Regions from separate parts of the Variovorax sp. P1_H2 genome, predicted to be linked through region 1. Evidence: predicted binding sites of a transcription regulator. Region 1 holds the regulator's gene; each other region holds the start of a gene.

Region 1 (4,207 bases):
GGCCCGGGGCCCGCGGGTTCTACAGCAGGCTCTCCGGCGCCAGCGGCGCGAGCAGTTCCAGCATCACGCGGTCCCACAGGCCCGCGTCGGGCTCGACGGTGAGCACCGGGTCGGCACCGTCTTCCATCGTGACCCATTCGAGACCTTCGCTGCCTTCGGCAAAGCGCACCCGGTAGGCGCCCTGCTGCTTCAGCACGTCGAGCAGCTTGAGCATCTGCTGCGCCATCTCGGGGCTGGCGATGAAGAGGCCGATCTCGGTGTTGTGGTTGTCCGAGCGCGGGTCGAAGTTCATCGAACCCAGGAACAGCGCGCGGCGGTCGAAGATCGCCGCCTTCGCATGCAGCCGGCCGACCTGCGAGCCGAACAGCCCGAGCCGCACGCTGCGCTTGGTGCGCGCCGAGCTCAGCTCGTGGATCTCGACGCCGAGCCGCAGCATGTCGGGCCGGTAGCGCCGGTAGCCGGTGTGGACCAGCGGCTCGTCGGTGGCCGCGAGCGAATTGGTGACGACGCTGATCCGGACCCCGCGGCCGCGGACCTCGCGCATCACCTCGAGCCCGGCCTTGCCCGGGATCAGGTAGGGCGACACCAGCGTGACTTCGGAACGCGAGCGCCGCATCTGCTCGATCACGTTGTAGCGCACGCTGTCGACATCGAGCAGCGGCACGCCCCCGTAGGACACGGTCTTGCCGACCACGCGGTCGGGCGAGTCGGCATAGGCCTCGGCCAGGGTCCAGATCAGGTCGAGCCGGGCGCCGTCCTTCAGCTCCGGCCCCAGCGGCGCGTAGCCCAGGACGTCGTTCGGCGCCGGCGGCCGCGGCGCCGGGGTGTTGGCGGGGCCGGTGGCCTGCTCGAAGCGCCGCTGCAGTTCCTCGGGCGTCAGCGAGGAAGCGACCACGGTGCCGATCGGCCGCACGTAGGGGCTGTTCCAGTAGAGATCGAAGAGGCTGCCCAGGCGCTTCGCCAGCGCACCGGCGACGAAGGTGTCGATGTCCAGGAAGTTCGCGCCCGCGGTCCGCGCGAAATATTGGCTGCCGATGTTGCGCCCGCCCGCCACCGCCATCGCGCCGTCGGCGATGAAGAGCTTGTTGTGCATCCGGCGGTTGACGCGGTCGAAATCGAACAGCGAACTCGAGAAGCGCTGCACCATGCTGCCGCGCCCGGCCGGGAACGGATTGAACAGGCGCAGCTCGAGGTTCGGCGTCGCGGCCAGCGCCAGCAGCAGCTCGTCCTCGCCGGAGGTGTAGAGGTCGTCCATCAAGAGCCGCACGCGCACGCCGCGCAGCGCCGCGTCGCGCAGGCTGCGCAGGAAGTAGCGGCCGGTCTCGTCGTTCTCGATCTGGTAGTACTGGACGTCCAGCGTGCGCTCGGCGCGGCGCGCCAGCTGCAAGCGCGTGTCGAGCGCGAAGTCGCCGCCGGGCATCAGCCGGAAGCCGCTCAGGTCGGGATCGGGCGAGGAGGCCTTGGCGATCCGCCCCAGCGTGGTGGCCGCGGAGGCCGCGATCGCGCTCGATGGCTGGCGCTCGAACTCGGCCGGCAGCATGGCGCAGCCGCCGGCCAGCAGAGGCGCCGCCATCAGTGCCGCGCCGAGCCGCCGCCCGCGCACCGCCAGGCCCGCGCCGCGAGGCATCGCTAGAGTGCCTTGCGCAGATTGGCCGGCGCGATGCGCAGGGCCTCGCGGTATTTCGCCACCGTGCGGCGCGCGCATTCGATCCCCTGCTCCTTGAGCATTTCGGAGATCTGACTGTCCGACAGCGGCTTCTTGAGGTCCTCGGCGCTGACGAACTGCTTGATCAGCGCCCGCACCGCGGTGCTCGATGCATTGCCGCCGGTCTCGGTGCCAAGCGCCGAGCCGAAGAAGTACTTGAGCTCGACCGTGCCGTAGGGCGTCGCCATGTACTTGGCGGTGGTCACGCGGCTGATGGTCGACTCGTGCAGGCCGAGCTCGTCGGCGATCTCGCGCAGCACCAGCGGCCGCATCGCCAGCTCGCCGTGCACGAAGAAGCTCTTCTGCCGCTCGACGATCGCGTTCGACACCCGCAGGATGGTGTCGAAGCGCTGCTGGATGTTCTTGATGAACCAGCGCGCCTCCTGCAGCCGCTGCGACAGCGCCTGGCTGCCTTCGCCCTTGTGCTGCTTGAGCGCGCCGGCGTAGATGTCGTGCACGCGCAGCCGCGGCATGACCTCGGGGTTCAGCATGACGCGGAACTTGGTGTGGGTGCCGTTGCCGATGCGCGTGACGATCACGTCGGGGATCACGACGTTGCGTTCGACGTCGACGAAGCGGCGGCCGGGCTTGGGCTCGAGCCTGGCGATCAGCTGCAGGGCCGCGCGAACCTCTTCCTCGTTGCTGCGCGTGAGGGTCGCGAGCCGCTTGAAGTCGCGCCGCGCCAGCAGCTCCATCGGCTGCTTGCAGATCGCGATGGCCGTCTCGCGCACCTGCGCCTCGTCGGCGCTCTCGCCGGGATGCGCCAGCGCGCGCAGCTGGATCGTCAGGCACTCGCCGAGGTTGCGGGCGCCGACACCGACCGGCTCCAGGCTCTGCAGCAGGCCGAGCGCGACCTGGAAGTGGTGCACCAGGTCGTCGAACTGGTCGTTGTCGTCGCCGGCCAGGCCCGAAGCCAGGGCCGGCAGCGAATCCTCGAGGTAGCCGTCGTCGTTGAGCGACTCGATCAGGAAGCGCAGCGCGGCGCAATCGGTCTCGCTGAGCCGCAGGCCCAGCGCCTGCCGGTGCAGGAAGGATTGCAGCGACTCCTGGCTGCGCGCCAGCTCGGTGGCGTCGGTGCGCTCGTCGTCGCCCAGGTTGTTGGTGCGCGCCGGGGCGTCGCCGCCCCATTCGCTGTCGTCGGGCGCCAGGTCGACCGTGCCGTCGCCTTCCCAGTCGGGCTCGGCGTCGACGGCGTCGGCGGTGGCCGTCTCGGTTTCGGACGCGGCGACCGCGACTTCGGCCGGCGCCGACGGACCCGGCGCGAAATCGCCCTCGACTTCGGCCTGCCGATCCTCGTCGCGCACCGGCGCATCCGCCGATTCCAGGCCGAATTCCTCGCGCGCCGCCTCCTCGGCAGTGCGCTCGAGGAACGGGTTGTCGTCGAGCATCTGTTCGACTTCCTGGCTCAGCTCGAGCGTGGACAGTTGCAGCAGCCGGATCGACTGCTGCAGCTGCGGCGTGAGCGCCAGGTGCTGGGAGACGCGAAGCGAAAGCCCCTGCTTCATCGAGATTGGGCTCCTACATCCGGAAGTGTTCGCCCAGGTACACGCGCCGTACCTCGGTGTTGTCGACGATCTCCGAAGGCGTGCCTTGTGCCAGCACGTGCCCGTCGCTGATGATGAACGCGTGATCGCAGATGCCCAGCGTTTCACGCACGTTGTGGTCGGTGATGAGCACGCCGATGCCGCGCTCCTTCAGGAAGTTGATGATCCGCTGGATCTCGATCACGGCGATCGGGTCGATGCCCGCGAAGGGTTCGTCCAGCAGGATGAAGCGCGGCTGGGTCGCCAGRGCCCGCGCGATCTCGACCCGGCGGCGCTCGCCGCCGGACAGCGACAGCGCCGGCGAATCGCGCAGGTGGTCGACCCGCAGGTCGGCCAGCAGTTCGGCGAGACGCTCTTCCATGCGCGCCTTGCCGAGCGACACCATGCGGCCCTGCTCGTCGGGCTCGCTCTGCAGCTCGAGCACGGCGCGCACGTTTTCCTCGACCGTCAGCTTGCGGAAGATCGAGGCCTCCTGCGGCAGATAGCTCAGGCCCATGCGCGCGCGGCGATGGATCGGCATGTGGGCGATCGGCTCGCCGTCGATCATGATCTCGCCGGCGTCGGCCCGCACCAGCCCGACGATCATGTAGAAGGAGGTGGTCTTGCCGGCGCCGTTGGGGCCCAGCAGGCCGACCACTTCGCCCTTCTGCACGGCCAGCGACACGTCCTTGACGACCTTGCGGCTGCCATAGCTCTTTTGCAGGCTGCGCGCCTCCAGCCGGCTGCCCGGCTGGCCGTCGCTGGCACTGATTCCGGCTGCTTCGATCACTTCTTGAAGTCTCCGCCGAGCGTGGTGGTGGCACGCAGGCTATTGCCCGGCGCCGGCGTGGCGGCGGGCTTGGCGGCGCCGGCCGTCGGCGCCGCGGCCGGCACGGTCGCCGGCTTGGGCGTCAGGATGGCCTTCACGCGGCCGCTCGGCTGGGTCGCCACGCCGGCGTTCGGCGGCAGCGACGCGCCA
Region 2 (4,207 bases), on a different contig from region 1:
CCGCTCGCACGCCGCGGGCCGGTGACGCTGCCGAAATTGTGGGCGCACGGGGTGCTGTCTGTGCGGCTGCCCGCGGGCGTGCGGGCCGCGCTCGCGCGGCTGGCGGGCCTGCCGTCGGCGAGCGACTTCTCGCTGGCGCTCGAATGCGACGACGTCGGGCTGCTGAAGGCCATCGCGCTCGAATGCGACTCCGTGCTCGCTGCACCGCACGCGGCGGTGGCGAAGGAGGTCGAGGACGGCCAGCTGCGGGCGCTGGAGGTCAAGGGCCTGGTGCCCACCGCGTCCGAGATGGGCATCGTGACGCTGAACGGGCGCACGCCGTCGCCGATGGCCCGGCTGATCATCGACCGGCTGCCGGTCGGGGCCTCGGCGCCGGGCTCCGCTTGAGCATCGCGTTCGGCCGCGAATGTCGCCTCGCGGGTAGCCGCCGGGCCCTATCATGTCGTGCTCAAAATTCAACTGAGGCCACGAACACGATGCGTCCAACCCTGCACGGCCGGTTCCCGGCGAGGTCCTTCCTCTTCACCTTCTGCGGCCTCGGCGCCACGCTGGCCTGCCTGCCGGTGGCGGCCCAGAACATTCCATCGACCAACGACTGGCAGTTCGAATTCGTGCCCTATCTGTGGACGGCCGGTGTCCGCTCGGACTTCAAGTTCGGCCCGCTGCCCGGCAGCACCGTCTCGGTGAATTCCATGACCCTGCTGAAGGCGCTTGAATTCGGCGCCATGGGCACGCTGGAGGCCCGCAAGGGCGACTGGGGCGGCTTTCTCGACATGCAGTACATCAAGCTCGGCGTCTCCAATCAGGTCGCCGGCGGGCTCCTGGGCGGCTACGACGTCGACTACGTGCAGCAGGTCTACACCCTGGCCGGCACCTACCGCGTGCTCAACGGACCGGTGGCGGTCGACGTGCTCGGCGGCGGCCGCTACGTCAATGTCAAGGCCGACGTGAACATCTCGCCGAGCCTGCGGGGTCTGGGAGGCCAGATCGAGGACTCGGGCGGTGCCTGGAACGGCATCGTGGGCGTGCGCGCCCTCATGCCGCTCAATGACAAGTGGTCTCTGCTCGGCTACCTGGATGTGGGTGAAGGCAGTGCGACCTCGAGCTGGCAGGCCTTGGCCGGTGCCAGCTACCGGTATTCGCCCACCGTGTCGCTGAAGTTCGGCTATCGCTACCTGAGCTACAAGTTCGACGACCGCGTCCTCAGCAAGATCGCGTTGGGCGGTCCCTACTTCGGCGCCGGCTTCAAGTTCTGAAGAGGCCCTATTCGAGCGCCGAGGCCGGCCCGAAGAACTCGTAGCGGGCCTGCCGATCCGGCACGCCCAGGGTTCGAAGCGCGCTCTTCACCTGCTGCATGAAGGGCTTCGGGCCGAGGAAGTAGGCATCGATGTCGCGCGTCGCCGGCAGCCACTGTGCGAGCTTCTGGGCGTCGAGCCGGCCCACTGCGTGCGGTGCATCGGTTTGCGCTGCGTCCCTGGCCACCTCCTCGTAGCAATAGAAGCGCTCGAGCTGCGGGTGCTTGTGCGCCAGCGCATCGATGGCTTGGCGGAAGGCGTGCACGCCGCGGGTGCGTGCGCAATGGATGAAATGCACCGCGCGCGAGGTCTTCAGCGCGGCCTCGAGCATCGCCAGCGTCGGCGTGATGCCGACGCCGCCGCTGATCAGCACCAGCGGCCGCTCGCTGGCCTCCAGCGTGAAGGCGCCCGCAGGCGGGAACAGCTCGACCGTGCCGCCTTCGCCGAGCTGGTCGTGCAGGTAGTTGGACGCCAGGCCGCCGGCTTCGCGCTTGACGCTGATTCGGTAGGTCTTGCCGTTCGGCGCCGCCGACAGCGAGTAGTTGCGGCGGATCTCGTTGCCGTCGACGACCAGCCGCAGGCCGATGTACTGGCCGGGCTTGAAGTCGAGGATCGGGCCGCCATCGGTCGGCGCGAGATAGAAGGAATGGATCTCCTCGCTCTCGACCTGTTTCTTCACCACCGTGAACGACCGGGCGCCGCGCCATCCGCCGGGCGCGTCGGCGCGCTCGTCGTAGGCCTGCTTCTCGGCGCCGATCAGGATGTCGGCAAGCTGGCCATAGGCGGCGGCCCAGGCGGCGATGACCTCGTCGGTGGCGATCTCGGCGCCCAGCACCTCGCGGATCGCGCGCAGCAGGCAGGCACCGACGATCGGATAGTGCTCGGGCTGCACCTGCAGCGCGACGTGCTTGTTGACGATCTGGCCGGCGAGATCGCCGAGCGCCTCGAGCCGGTCGATGTTCTTCGCGTACATCAGCACGCCGTTGGCGAGCGCACGCGGCTGTTCGCCGCTGGCCTGGTGGGCCTGGTTGAAGAGCGGCCGCACTTCCGGATGCTCGCCGAGCATGATCCGGTAGAAGTGGGTCGTCAGCGCCTCGCCGCCGGTTTCGAGCAGCGGCACGGTGGCGGTGACGATGGACTTTTGTTGGGTGGTCAGCATGGAAGGGTTCCTGGAGTGCACATTGAATGTCTTGTGCACTGCAATACCCGTTCCAGGCGCACCCGCCAGGAAAATCAATGACTTGGCGCGATCAGTGTCTTTTTGACTCAGCTAACATCGTGTCTCAATGACTCATCAACGTGTCCATCTGACTGCCGACAAGCTGCTCGAGGCGGTTGCGCCGCTGTTGGCGGACATGGGCGCCGGCCTGCCCGGCGAGGAACTCTACCGCCGCCTGCTGCAGTCGCTGCGCCTGCTGCTGCCCTGCGATGCGGCGGCGCTGCTTCGGCTGGAGGACGGCAGTCTGCTGCCGCTGGCGGTCGATGGCTTGAGCCGCGACACGCTGGGCCGCCGTTTCCGGATCGCCGAGCACCCGCGCTTCGCTGCGCTGCTGGGAGCGGGCGGGCCCTTGCGCTTTCCGTCCGACAGTCCGCTGCCGGACCCGTACGACGGCCTGGTGGAGGGCGTGCACGGCGGCCTCGACGTGCACGATTGCGTCGGCTGCCCGATCCAGCTCAACCAGCGGATCTGGGGCCTGCTGACGCTCGACGCGCTGCAGGCCGACCGCTTCTCGCGTGCAGACCTGGCGGCGCTGCAGCTGTTCGCGAACCTGGCCGCAGCGATCGTGACCGTGGCCGGCCGCATCGAGCAGCTCGAGAACCGGGTCGCGCTCGAGAGCKTGCGCGCGGAGGGCTTCAGGCTCGCCGCGGCGCCGCGGGCGCGCGAGCTGATCGGGCGCAGCGCGGCCATGRYCCAGTTGCTGGCCGATATCCAGCTGGTCGCCGGCAGCGAGCTGTCGGTGCTGATCCAGGGCGAGACCGGCGTCGGCAAGGAACTGGTCGCGGAGGCGATCCATGCCGGCTCGGCGCGGGCGGCGCGACCGATGATCAGCCTCAACTGCGCGGCCTTGCCCGAGACGCTGGTCGAGAGCGAACTCTTCGGCCACGTGAAGGGCGCCTTCACGGGCGCCACCGGCGACCGGCCGGGCAAGTTCGAGCTGGCCGACGGCGGCACGCTGTTTCTCGACGAGGTCGGCGAGCTCTCGATGCCGGTGCAGGCCAAGCTGCTGCGTGTGCTGCAGAGCGGCCAGCTGCAGCGCCTGGGCTCCGACCGCGAGCACCGCGTGGATGTGCGCCTGATCGCGGCCAGCAACCGCGATCTCGCCGAGGAGGTGCGGGCCGGGCGGCTGCGGGCCGACTTCTATCACCGCCTGAGCGCCTATCCGCTGCGTGTGCCACCGTTGCGGGAGCGGGGCCGCGACGTGCTGCTGCTCAGCGGCTTCTTCCTCGAGGAGAACCGTTCCCGGCTCGGCGCCGGCGCCGCCCGGCTGGATCCGAGCGCGCAGGCGGCGCTGCTGGCCTATGGCTGGCCGGGCAACGTGCGCGAACTGGAGCACTTGCTCGGCCGCAGCGTGCTGAAGGCGCGCGCCCGGCACCCGCAGCGGCCGCGCATCCTGAGCCTGGGCGCGGAGGATCTCGAACTAGAGGCGCACCCCGCCGATGCACTGTCGGCCGCGGGCGGCGCCGCGGTGGCCGGGCCGGACAGTGCCGGCAGCGGGCGAGAGGGCGAATTGCTTCAGGACGCGGTCGATGCGCTGAAGCGGGAGCGGGTCCGCACGGCGCTCGCGACGCATGGCTTCAACCGGGCGGCGGCGGCGCAGTCGCTCGGTCTCGACCGCGCCAACCTGATCCGGCTGGCGAAACGGCTGGGTGTCGCGCTGGAGCCGCCCGGCCAGGGGCCGCGCGCACCGTGA
Region 3 (4,207 bases), on a different contig from region 1:
CACCACGAAGGGATAGACGCCGAGCGACAGCAGGCGCGCGCAGGTCTCCAGGATCGCCTCGCGCGTGTCGCCCAGGCCGGCCAGGATGTAGGTGCTGACCTGGCCGCGGCCGAAGACGCCGACCGCGGCCTCGAAGGCGCTCGTGTAGCGCGACACCGGCACGCTCGCCTTGCCGGGCATGATGCGTTCGCGAACCTCGGGCGTCACCGCTTCCAGGTGCATGCCGAGCGTGTCGATGCCGGCCACCTGCATGCGGCGGAACCAGCGGTCGTCGTCGGGCGGCTCGCACTGGCCCTGGATCGGCAGGTCGACCGCCGCCTTGATCGCGAAGGCGCTCTCGCACAAGATCTGCGCGCCGCGGTCGGTGGCGTTCGGCGTGCCGGTGGTCAGCACCATGTGCTTCACGCCGTCGAGCAGCACGGCGGCGCGGGCGACCTCGGCGAGCTGCTCGGGCGTCTTGCGCGCGATGGTCCGGCCGGCCGCCAGCGACTGGCCGATCGCGCAGAACTTACAGCTCTTGCGCCGGCTCTCGTAGCGGATGCAGGTCTGCAGCACGGTGGTCGCCAGCACGTCGCTGCCGTGCAGGGTCGCGATGTGCGCGTACGGCACGCCGTCGAAGGTCTGCATGGCATAGAAGCGTGGCTGCTTCGGAAAGCTGATGCTGGCGATCGGGATGCTGCCGCGCGTCAGCGTGCTGCGGCCCTCGGCGTCGGGCGCCTGCGCCGTGAAGGGCGAGTTCCAGGCCGTCGAGGTATGGACCGGCACCATGATCGTGTGCCCGTCGACCGTCACGGCCTTGTGGTCCGAGGGGCCGGCGCCGCCGCGGCGGCTGGCCGCCCCGGCACTCGGATCATCCAGCCGCAACCCGAAGGACTGCAGCTCGGTCATCAGTTGGCGGCTCGCTGGCGCGGCTGGATGGGCGATCGTGGTCATGGAGGCTCCCGTGGGCGAGGGTTGAAGATTCGGCGGCGGCCGCGGGCATCGCGAAGGTGGTCGCCGCGGGACGGTCGTTGATGGCCAGACTCAGCAATTCGGGCCGCGCGTAGTGGCCGACCGAATCCATCATCCGTTTGCGCTTGCTGATCAGCGCCATGTCGAGGTCGGCGATCACCATGCCCTCGCCTTCGGTCAGCGGCGGCGCGAGGTGCTTGCCCTCGGGCGAGACGATCGCGGTGTGGCAGCCGCCGCGCAGCGCCTTCTGCAGGCCCGCATCGGGCGTGACGGCGGCGATCTGGGCGTCGGTCAGCCAGCCGGTGGCATTGATCACGAAGCAGCCCGACTCCAGCGCGTGGTGCCGGATCGCCACTTCCATCTGCTCCGCGAAGATCGGGCCGACCAGCGAGCCCGGGAACTGGGCGCAGTGGATCTCTTCGTGCTGGGCCATCAGGCTGTAGCGCGCCAGCGGGTTGTAGTGCTCCCAGCAGGCCAGCGCGCCGACCCGGCCGACGGCCGTGTCGACCACCCGGAGCCCGGCGCCGTCGCCCTGGCCCCAGACCATGCGTTCGTGGTACGTCGGCGTGATCTTCCGGCGCTTGAGCGCCAGCGTGCCGTCGGCATCGAACACCAGCTGGGTGTTGTAGAGGCTGCCATGGTCGCGCTCGTTGACGCCGAGCACCACCACGACCCCGCAGGCCCGGGCCCGCTCGGCCACGGCGGCCGTGACCGGCCCCGGCACCACCACCGCGCGCTCCATCAGCCGCAGGTGCGCAGGGCCCTGGAGCACCGGCGGCTGCACGAAGGAGAAGTAGGGGTAGTACGGCACGAAGGTCTCGGGAAAGACCACGATCCGCGCGCCCTTGCCCGCGGCCTCGTCGATCGCTTCGCAGACCCGGGCCAGGGTGCCGTCCGGGTCGTCGAAGTCCGGCGCGATCTGGACCGCGGCGGCCCGCACGCTGCGCGGCGAGAAGGAGCTCGTCGTCATGGCGCTCGCCTTACAGCGTCCAGGTGTCGAGGATGAAGGCGTTGGCCTTGCGGTGCAGCAGCACGATGTCCAGCACGTCGAGCGGGTTGATCGGCACGATGCCGGGGATCAGCGAGCCCTCGCCATGGCCGTAGAGCGCCTGCAGCGCGAAGCGGCAGGCGTAGACCTTGCCGCCTTCCTCCATGAACTTGACGAGCTGCTTGTTGAAGTTCTGGTGGCCCGGGAAGGCTTCGTCGCCGAGCGTCGGGAAGCCGCGCTGGACACCCAGCGTCACGCCCGGGCCGTACAGCAGGATGGTGGTCTCGAAACCCTTGCGCTTCAGGCGCGTGGCCTGCAGCAGGTTCACGAAGCCGATCGAGCCTTCGAACGCGACCGTGTGGAAGGTGACCAGGGCCTTCTCGCCCGGATCGGCTTTCACGTCCTCGAAGACCTTCTCTTCGTAATCGACGAGGAAATCGCCGGTGGCGTGGGGTGCGTGGGTGACTTTGGGCATGCTTGCTCCGAAATGAGGATGAATGAAAGGTGTTGCGCGCCCTCTTCTTTCGCATGCGCTGTGCCATCGCCGGTGGCCCTTCATGCGATCAATGCACGATCAATCAGGCGCTGTGCGCGATGCGGGGCTGAAAAAAACTTCGAGGCCCTGTTCCGGGCCTGCCGGGAGCGCCGGAAGCACCGCTTTTCGCACTCGATTGATGCACTTTTCATGCAATCAATGCACCCGATCAACGGTGCCCGATGCACGGGATCCGTGCGACCGGAAGCAGCGGGACCGGCACGTTTCGTGCATTCATCCCCGGCCATCGATGCAATCAACCCATACGATCAATTCCGCCATGAACAAACTCACCCAGCACTGGCAGAAGCGCCTCGAGGCCAGCCCCAAGCCGGCCTATCTGCTGCTCGCCGACCTGATTGCCGACGACATCCGGACCGGGCGCCTGAGCGCGCGCGACCAGTTGCCGACGCTGCGCGACCTGGCGGCGGAACTGCGGCTCAACTACACGACCGTGGCGCGCGGCTATGCCGAAGCGCGCAAGCGCGGATTGATCGATTCGCGCTCGGGCAGCGGCAGCTTCATCCGCGGCGTCAGTCCGAGCCTGCCGCTGCGCGGTGGCGGCGGCGCCGAAATGACGATGAACCTGCCGCCCGAGCCGCAGGATGCGGCGCTCATCGAACGCATGCGCCAGTCGGCCAGCCGCGTGATGGCCGAGGCCGGCCTGTACGAGCTGCTGCGCTACCAGGACTTCGGCGGCTCTGCGCGCGACCGCGAGGCCGGCATGCAATGGATCCGCCCCAGGGTGCCCGACTGCCGGCTCGACCAGATGCTGGTCTGCCCGGGCATCCACAGCGTGCTGACCGCGCTGTTCTCGCAGCTGGCGCGGCCGGGCGAGCTGATCTGCGTCGAGGCGCTGACCTATCCGGGCGTGAAGGCGATCGCCACGCAGCTGGGCATCCAGCTGCACGCGCTGCCGCTCGACGAGGAAGGCCCGATGGGCGAATCCTTCGAGCACGCCTGCAAGACGCTAAAGCCCAAGGCGCTCTATTGCAACCCGACGCTCAACAACCCGACCACCGCCACCATTTCGCGCGCCCGGCGCGAGGCCCTGGCCGACATCGCGCTGCGCTACGCGATCCCGATCATCGAGGACGACGCCTACGCCCTGCTGCCGCGCCAGGTCCCGCCCGCGATCGCCACCCTGGCGCCGGAGCTGACCTACTACATCACCGGCTTCTCGAAAACGCTGGGCGCGGGGCTGCGCAGCGCCTACGTGCGGTCGCCGGGCGCGCGGCAGTCGCAGCGGCTGGCCGGCGCACTGCGCGCCACCACCGTGATGGCCTCGCCGATCACCAACGCACTGGCCACGCTGTGGGTGGAGGACGGCACCGCCGACGCGATGCTGCAGGCGATCCGCAACGAGTCGGGCGTGCGCCAGGCGCTGGCGGCCCGCCACCTGGGGGCGCACGGCATCGCCGCGCAGAGCGAAGGCTTCCACCTGTGGCTGCCGCTGAGCTCGGCCTGGAGCACGGTGGAGTTCGCCTCCTACCTGCGCTCGCAGAACGTCGGCGTGGTCGCCAGCGCGGCCTTCTCGACCGACGGCTCACCGCCCGAGGCGGTACGGATCTGCCTGGGCGGACCGATGCCGCGCGACGAATGCGACCGTGCGCTGCGCCTGATCGCCGACACGCTGGCCCACCCGCGGCATCCGCACGCCACGGTCATGTAGCCGAGGGGCTCAGTCTCCCGGTCGCTCAGCGGGTACGGCAGGTGTCGTCCTCGTTCGGGAT
Region 4 (4,207 bases), on a different contig from region 1:
TGACGAAGCTCAGGCCCGACTTGGTGGGCGTATCGGCGAAGTCCATCGTGCAGCCGTCGAGCATCAGCCGGCTTTCGGCCGGCAGGAAGATGCGCAGTCCGTTGAACTCCAGCGTTTCATCGCCCGGCTGCGGCGCGGCTTGCGCGCTGAACTCCGAGTTGTAGCCCGAGCAGCCGCCGGCGCTCACGGTCAGGTGGAAACCCGCGCCGTCGGGAAGGCCGGAATAGCGCACGATGCGGCGCATGAATTTCTCGGCGGCGGGGGTGATGGTCAGCTTGGGCAGCATGGCGAATCGTCTCCAGGGGTCACAAGGAATGGGGGAAGCAAATGCGCGAAGACCCGGGTGGTTCTCATGCCGCAACGATGCAGCCGTCGACCGGGCACACGGCGACGCATTGCGGGTCGTCGAAGTGGCCTTCGCACTCGGTGCACTTGGCCGGGTCGATGATGAAGACGCCGTTCTTCTCGCGGATGGCGACGTTGGGGCATTCCGGCTCGCAGGCAGAGCAGCCGGTGCAGGTGGACGCGATGATCTTGAGTGACATGTGGCTCTCCTGAGGGGGGATGGCTGGAAGGATTTCAGGCCGCTTCGGCAAGACCCGTGAAGGCGCCCTGACGGATCTGCGCGTCGCCGCGGTCCTGGTGCACGACGGCGCCGCTGGCGATGCGGCCGCGGTAGTCGTTGAACCAGGCCAGGGCCGCCTTCTCGATGAACTCGCCGACGTACTGGTCGACCGGCTCGATGCCGGCCTGGGCCAGTTCGTCCTTCGGGCAGGCGCCGATCTTGGCGACCAGCACGGCGTGGCAGTCGTTGATGGCGCGCACCACCGACGGCAACTGCTCGTCGTCGCCGAAGCCGCCCTGGCAATAGAGGTCGACGCGGCGATGGCCCACGAACAGCGCTTCGCCCGCAGAAACCTCGAAGATCTGGAACTCGGTGACGTGGCCGAAGTGCTCGTTCACGCGGCCGCCGCCCTTGGTCGCGACGGCGACCAGCACCTTCAGGTCGTCGGCCACGTCGATGGCTGCCGCTTCGGCCAGCGCCTCGCGCTTGGCGGCGAACTGCGCCTGGCGTTCGACCTCGACCTTGTCCTGGTAGGCGCGGCGACGGTCGAGGTCGTAGACCACTTCCATCTCTTCGATCTTGTCGAGCGTGAACTCCTCGCTGCGGTCCTCGCCCAGCAGGCCGACCGCGTCGGCGCGGCACTGGCGGCAGTGGCGCATCAGGTTGGCGCCGCCCATGCAGGCGTCCTGCACGGCCTTGAGTTCCTGCGCGCTCGGGCCGCGCTGGCCGGTCAGCCCGAAGTGCGTGCCGTGCTCGGCCTCCGAGATGAGCGGCATGATGTTGTGCAGGAAGGCGCCGCGCTTCTTCACCTCGCGGTTGACCTCGATCAGGTGCTCGTCGTTGATGCCGGGGATCAGCACCGAGTTGATCTTGGTCAGCACGCCGCGCGCGGTGAGCATCTCGAGGCCCAGCATCTGCCGCTCGTGCAGGATGCGTGCGGCCTCGACGCCGGTCACGCGCTTGTGCTCCCAGAAGATCCACGGATAGATCTTGGCGCCGACCACCGGGTCGACCATGTTGATGGTGATCGTGACGTGGTCGATGTTGTATTTGCAGATCTCGTCGACCAGGTCGGGCAGCGCCAGGCCGTTGGTCGACAGGCACAGCTTGATGTCGGGTGCCTGCTCCTGCAGCATCCGGAAGGTCTCGAAGGTCTTCTTCGGACTCGCGAGCGAGTCGCCGGGGCCGGCGATGCCCAGCACCGTCATCTGCGGAATCTCGCTGGCCACCGCGACGACCTTCTTCACGGCCTGTTCCGGCGTAAGCTTCTGCGACACGACGCCGGGGCGCGACTCGTTGCTGCAGTCGTACTTGCGGTTGCAGTAGTTGCACTGGATGTTGCAGGCCGGCGCGACCGCCACGTGCATGCGCGCATAGTGGTGATGCGCTTCCTCGGAATAGCAGGGATGGTTCTTCACCTTGTCCCAGATCTCCTGCGGCATGTCGTCGGGCCCGCCGGAGCTGCCGCAACTGGCCTTGCCTTCGCCGCCGGAGGTGCCGCAGCCGCCTCCGGTTTCAGGCAGCGCGATCGCGGCGCCGAGGGGTTTGATCTGGCCGATGCCGACATAGGTCATGGCTGGCATGGAACCGGCGTGCGTACTGGCTTGCATGGTGACCTTTTCTCGCGACCGACGGTGGCCGCATGAGGGTCTTAAAGCCAAATTCATGCCATGCAAAAAGTCCTTTCAAATCAATGGTCTGAACGATTTGTCGGGTGTGTCGTACACGACAGCTCCCACAATTGCGCCAGGCACTGTCAGTGATGCGACAAAGGCCACACTGCACGCCCGGCGCCTGCTGGCTCGCGCTGCGGATCAGCGAGCAGGTGCAAAACGCCACCATCGTGTTCGTGGCGTGCGACCGCGGCGACCGCTATCTGTCGACGGGCGTGTTTCCGCGGTCGCTCAGAACTTGCGCACCTCGATCTCGTGCTTGCGCAGCGCGTAGCCCATCTGGCGCGGCGAGATCTTCAGCAGCCGCGCGGCCTTGGCCTGGACCCAGCCGGAATGCTCCATCGCCCAGATCAGGCGTTCGTGCTCGCCTTCGGGTTTGCCATCGTCGGCCGGCTGGGCCGCTGGCTTGGGCGGGATGCCCTGCGCGGCGCCGGCTTCGCCATCGGAGGCGGCGGATACCGGCACCGGCTCGGCCGCCCCCGGTGTCGCGACGTCGGCGCCGGAACGCGGCGGCGCCATCGGCACTTCGGTGACGGGAATATCGGCCAGGCGGCTGGGCCGCACGGCGTCTTCCCGATCGATGTGATGCAGCACCTGGGTCAGGCAGCGGTTTCCCTGGCACGGAAAGGCGAGGTCGGTGATGATTTCGCCGTGCGACATGGTGGCCGTGCGCTCCACGCAGTTCTCGAGTTCGCGCACGTTGCCCGGCCAGTAGCAGCTGGTCAGCACGCGCATCGCCGCCGCGTCGAATCGGGTGTTGCGCGAGTTCTCGCGATTGAAGCGCTCCAGAAAATGCTGCGCCATGGCCGGAATATCCCCGCGCCGTTCGCGCAGCGGCGGCAACTGGATGCTGACCACATTGATGCGGTAGTACAGGTCGGCGCGAAACTCGCCGGCCTGCACCATGCGCTCGAGATTCCGGTTGGTGGCGAGAATCAGCCGGACGTCGACCTTCACCGCCGCATTGCCGCCCACGCGCTCGAATTCGCGCTCCTGCAGCACGCGCAGCAGCTTGGCCTGGAACGAAGCCGAAATATCGCCGATCTCATCGAGAAACAGGGTCCCGCCGTGCGCCATCTCGAAGCGCCCCTTGCGCTGGCCCTGGGCGCCGGTGAAAGCGCCCTTCTCGTGGCCGAACAGCTCGCTCTCCAGCAGCGACTCGGTGAGCGCCGCGCAGTTGACGCGCACGAAGGCTTCGCGCCTGCGCGGAGAGAGGTTGTGGATGGCTCGCGCGATCACCTCCTTGCCGGTGCCGCTTTCGCCGCGCAGCAGCACGGTGGTGCGCGCCGGCGCGACCTGGTGGACCTGCTCGAACACTTCCTGCATCGGCGCCGAGACGCCCACCACCTGGTCGAGCTGGCGGCCGGGCTTGAGCACCTTGTGCATGCGGCGCACCTCGTCCTGCATGGCGTCGTGCGCGGCACTGACACTGCGATGCAGCAGCAACGCCTGGCCCATCAGCGTGGCCACCATCTTGAGCAGCTGCAGCTCATCCGCGAAGACGCGCCGCTCGCCGGGATTGAGACAATCGATGGCGAGAACGCCCACGGTGCGGCGGTCCGCGCGAATAGGCATGCCGAGCATCGCGACGGTGGCACCCGGCATCTGGTCGGCGCCCCCTGTGCGGTTGAGGAACAGGGGTTCGGCGCACACGTCGGGCACCATGGCCGGCATGCCGCTCGCGTAGACGCGGCCCACGATGCCTTCGCCGGGCGCGAAGCGCAGACGTCCCTGCTCCTCGCGCGAGAGGCCGACCGCACAGAGGCCGTGCAGCTTGCCATCGGGCTCGGCAAGCACGACAAAGGCGCGGCGCCAGTCGAAGGCGTGCAGCAGATAGTTCAAGGCTTCGCGGAAGGTCTTGGCGACATCCAGCGAAGTGGCCAGCGTCTTGCTGACCTCGTAGACCGCATCGAGCTCGCGTCGAGCTTCAATCGCTTGCATCTTCATCATGGGAGTCCCGTTCTCGTGC

The links. Region 1 encodes sigma-54, which starts transcription at its own class of promoters, with help from an activator protein. Its sites were predicted from a motif close to TGGCANGNAANCTGCTTT; they were not measured.
Region 2: a site for sigma-54 is predicted at 2,492-2,509, ahead of hmpA (NO-inducible flavohemoprotein). Genes of this name have one in related genera too.
Region 3: a site for sigma-54 is predicted at 2,613-2,630, ahead of AC1D2E_RS14005 (MSMEG_0572/Sll0783 family nitrogen starvation response protein). Genes of this name have one in related genera too.
Region 4: a site for sigma-54 is predicted at 2,219-2,236, ahead of nifB (nitrogenase cofactor biosynthesis protein NifB). Genes of this name have one in related genera too.

Annotation. Positions count from the first base shown of each region.
Region 1 covers NZ_JBFUCJ010000157.1:5,928-10,134, forward strand. The annotation lists gene AC1D2E_RS32265 (phospholipase D family protein) at 20-1,627, opposite strand; gene AC1D2E_RS32270 (RNA polymerase factor sigma-54) at 1,630-3,210, opposite strand; gene lptB (LPS export ABC transporter ATP-binding protein) at 3,224-4,018, opposite strand; gene lptA (lipopolysaccharide transport periplasmic protein LptA) at 4,015-4,207, opposite strand, start outside.
Region 2 covers NZ_JBFUCJ010000033.1:9,672-13,878, forward strand. The annotation lists gene AC1D2E_RS13900 (LysR family transcriptional regulator) at 1-387, shown strand, start outside; gene AC1D2E_RS13905 (porin family protein) at 477-1,256, shown strand; gene hmpA (NO-inducible flavohemoprotein) at 1,264-2,454, opposite strand; gene norR (nitric oxide reductase transcriptional regulator NorR) at 2,582-4,207, shown strand.
Region 3 covers NZ_JBFUCJ010000033.1:31,692-35,898, reverse strand. The annotation lists gene AC1D2E_RS14015 (MSMEG_0568 family radical SAM protein) at 1-888, opposite strand, end outside; gene AC1D2E_RS14010 (Nit6803 family nitrilase) at 851-1,921, opposite strand; gene AC1D2E_RS14005 (MSMEG_0572/Sll0783 family nitrogen starvation response protein) at 1,932-2,414, opposite strand; gene AC1D2E_RS14000 (aminotransferase-like domain-containing protein) at 2,755-4,146, shown strand; gene AC1D2E_RS13995 (aliphatic amidase) at 4,172-4,207, opposite strand, start outside.
Region 4 covers NZ_JBFUCJ010000001.1:155,374-159,580, reverse strand. The annotation lists gene AC1D2E_RS00805 (HesB/IscA family protein) at 1-286, opposite strand, end outside; gene AC1D2E_RS00800 (4Fe-4S binding protein) at 351-545, opposite strand; gene nifB (nitrogenase cofactor biosynthesis protein NifB) at 580-2,175, opposite strand; partial or broken gene AC1D2E_RS00790 (cysteine synthase B) at 2,355-2,462, shown strand; gene nifA (nif-specific transcriptional activator NifA) at 2,470-4,188, opposite strand.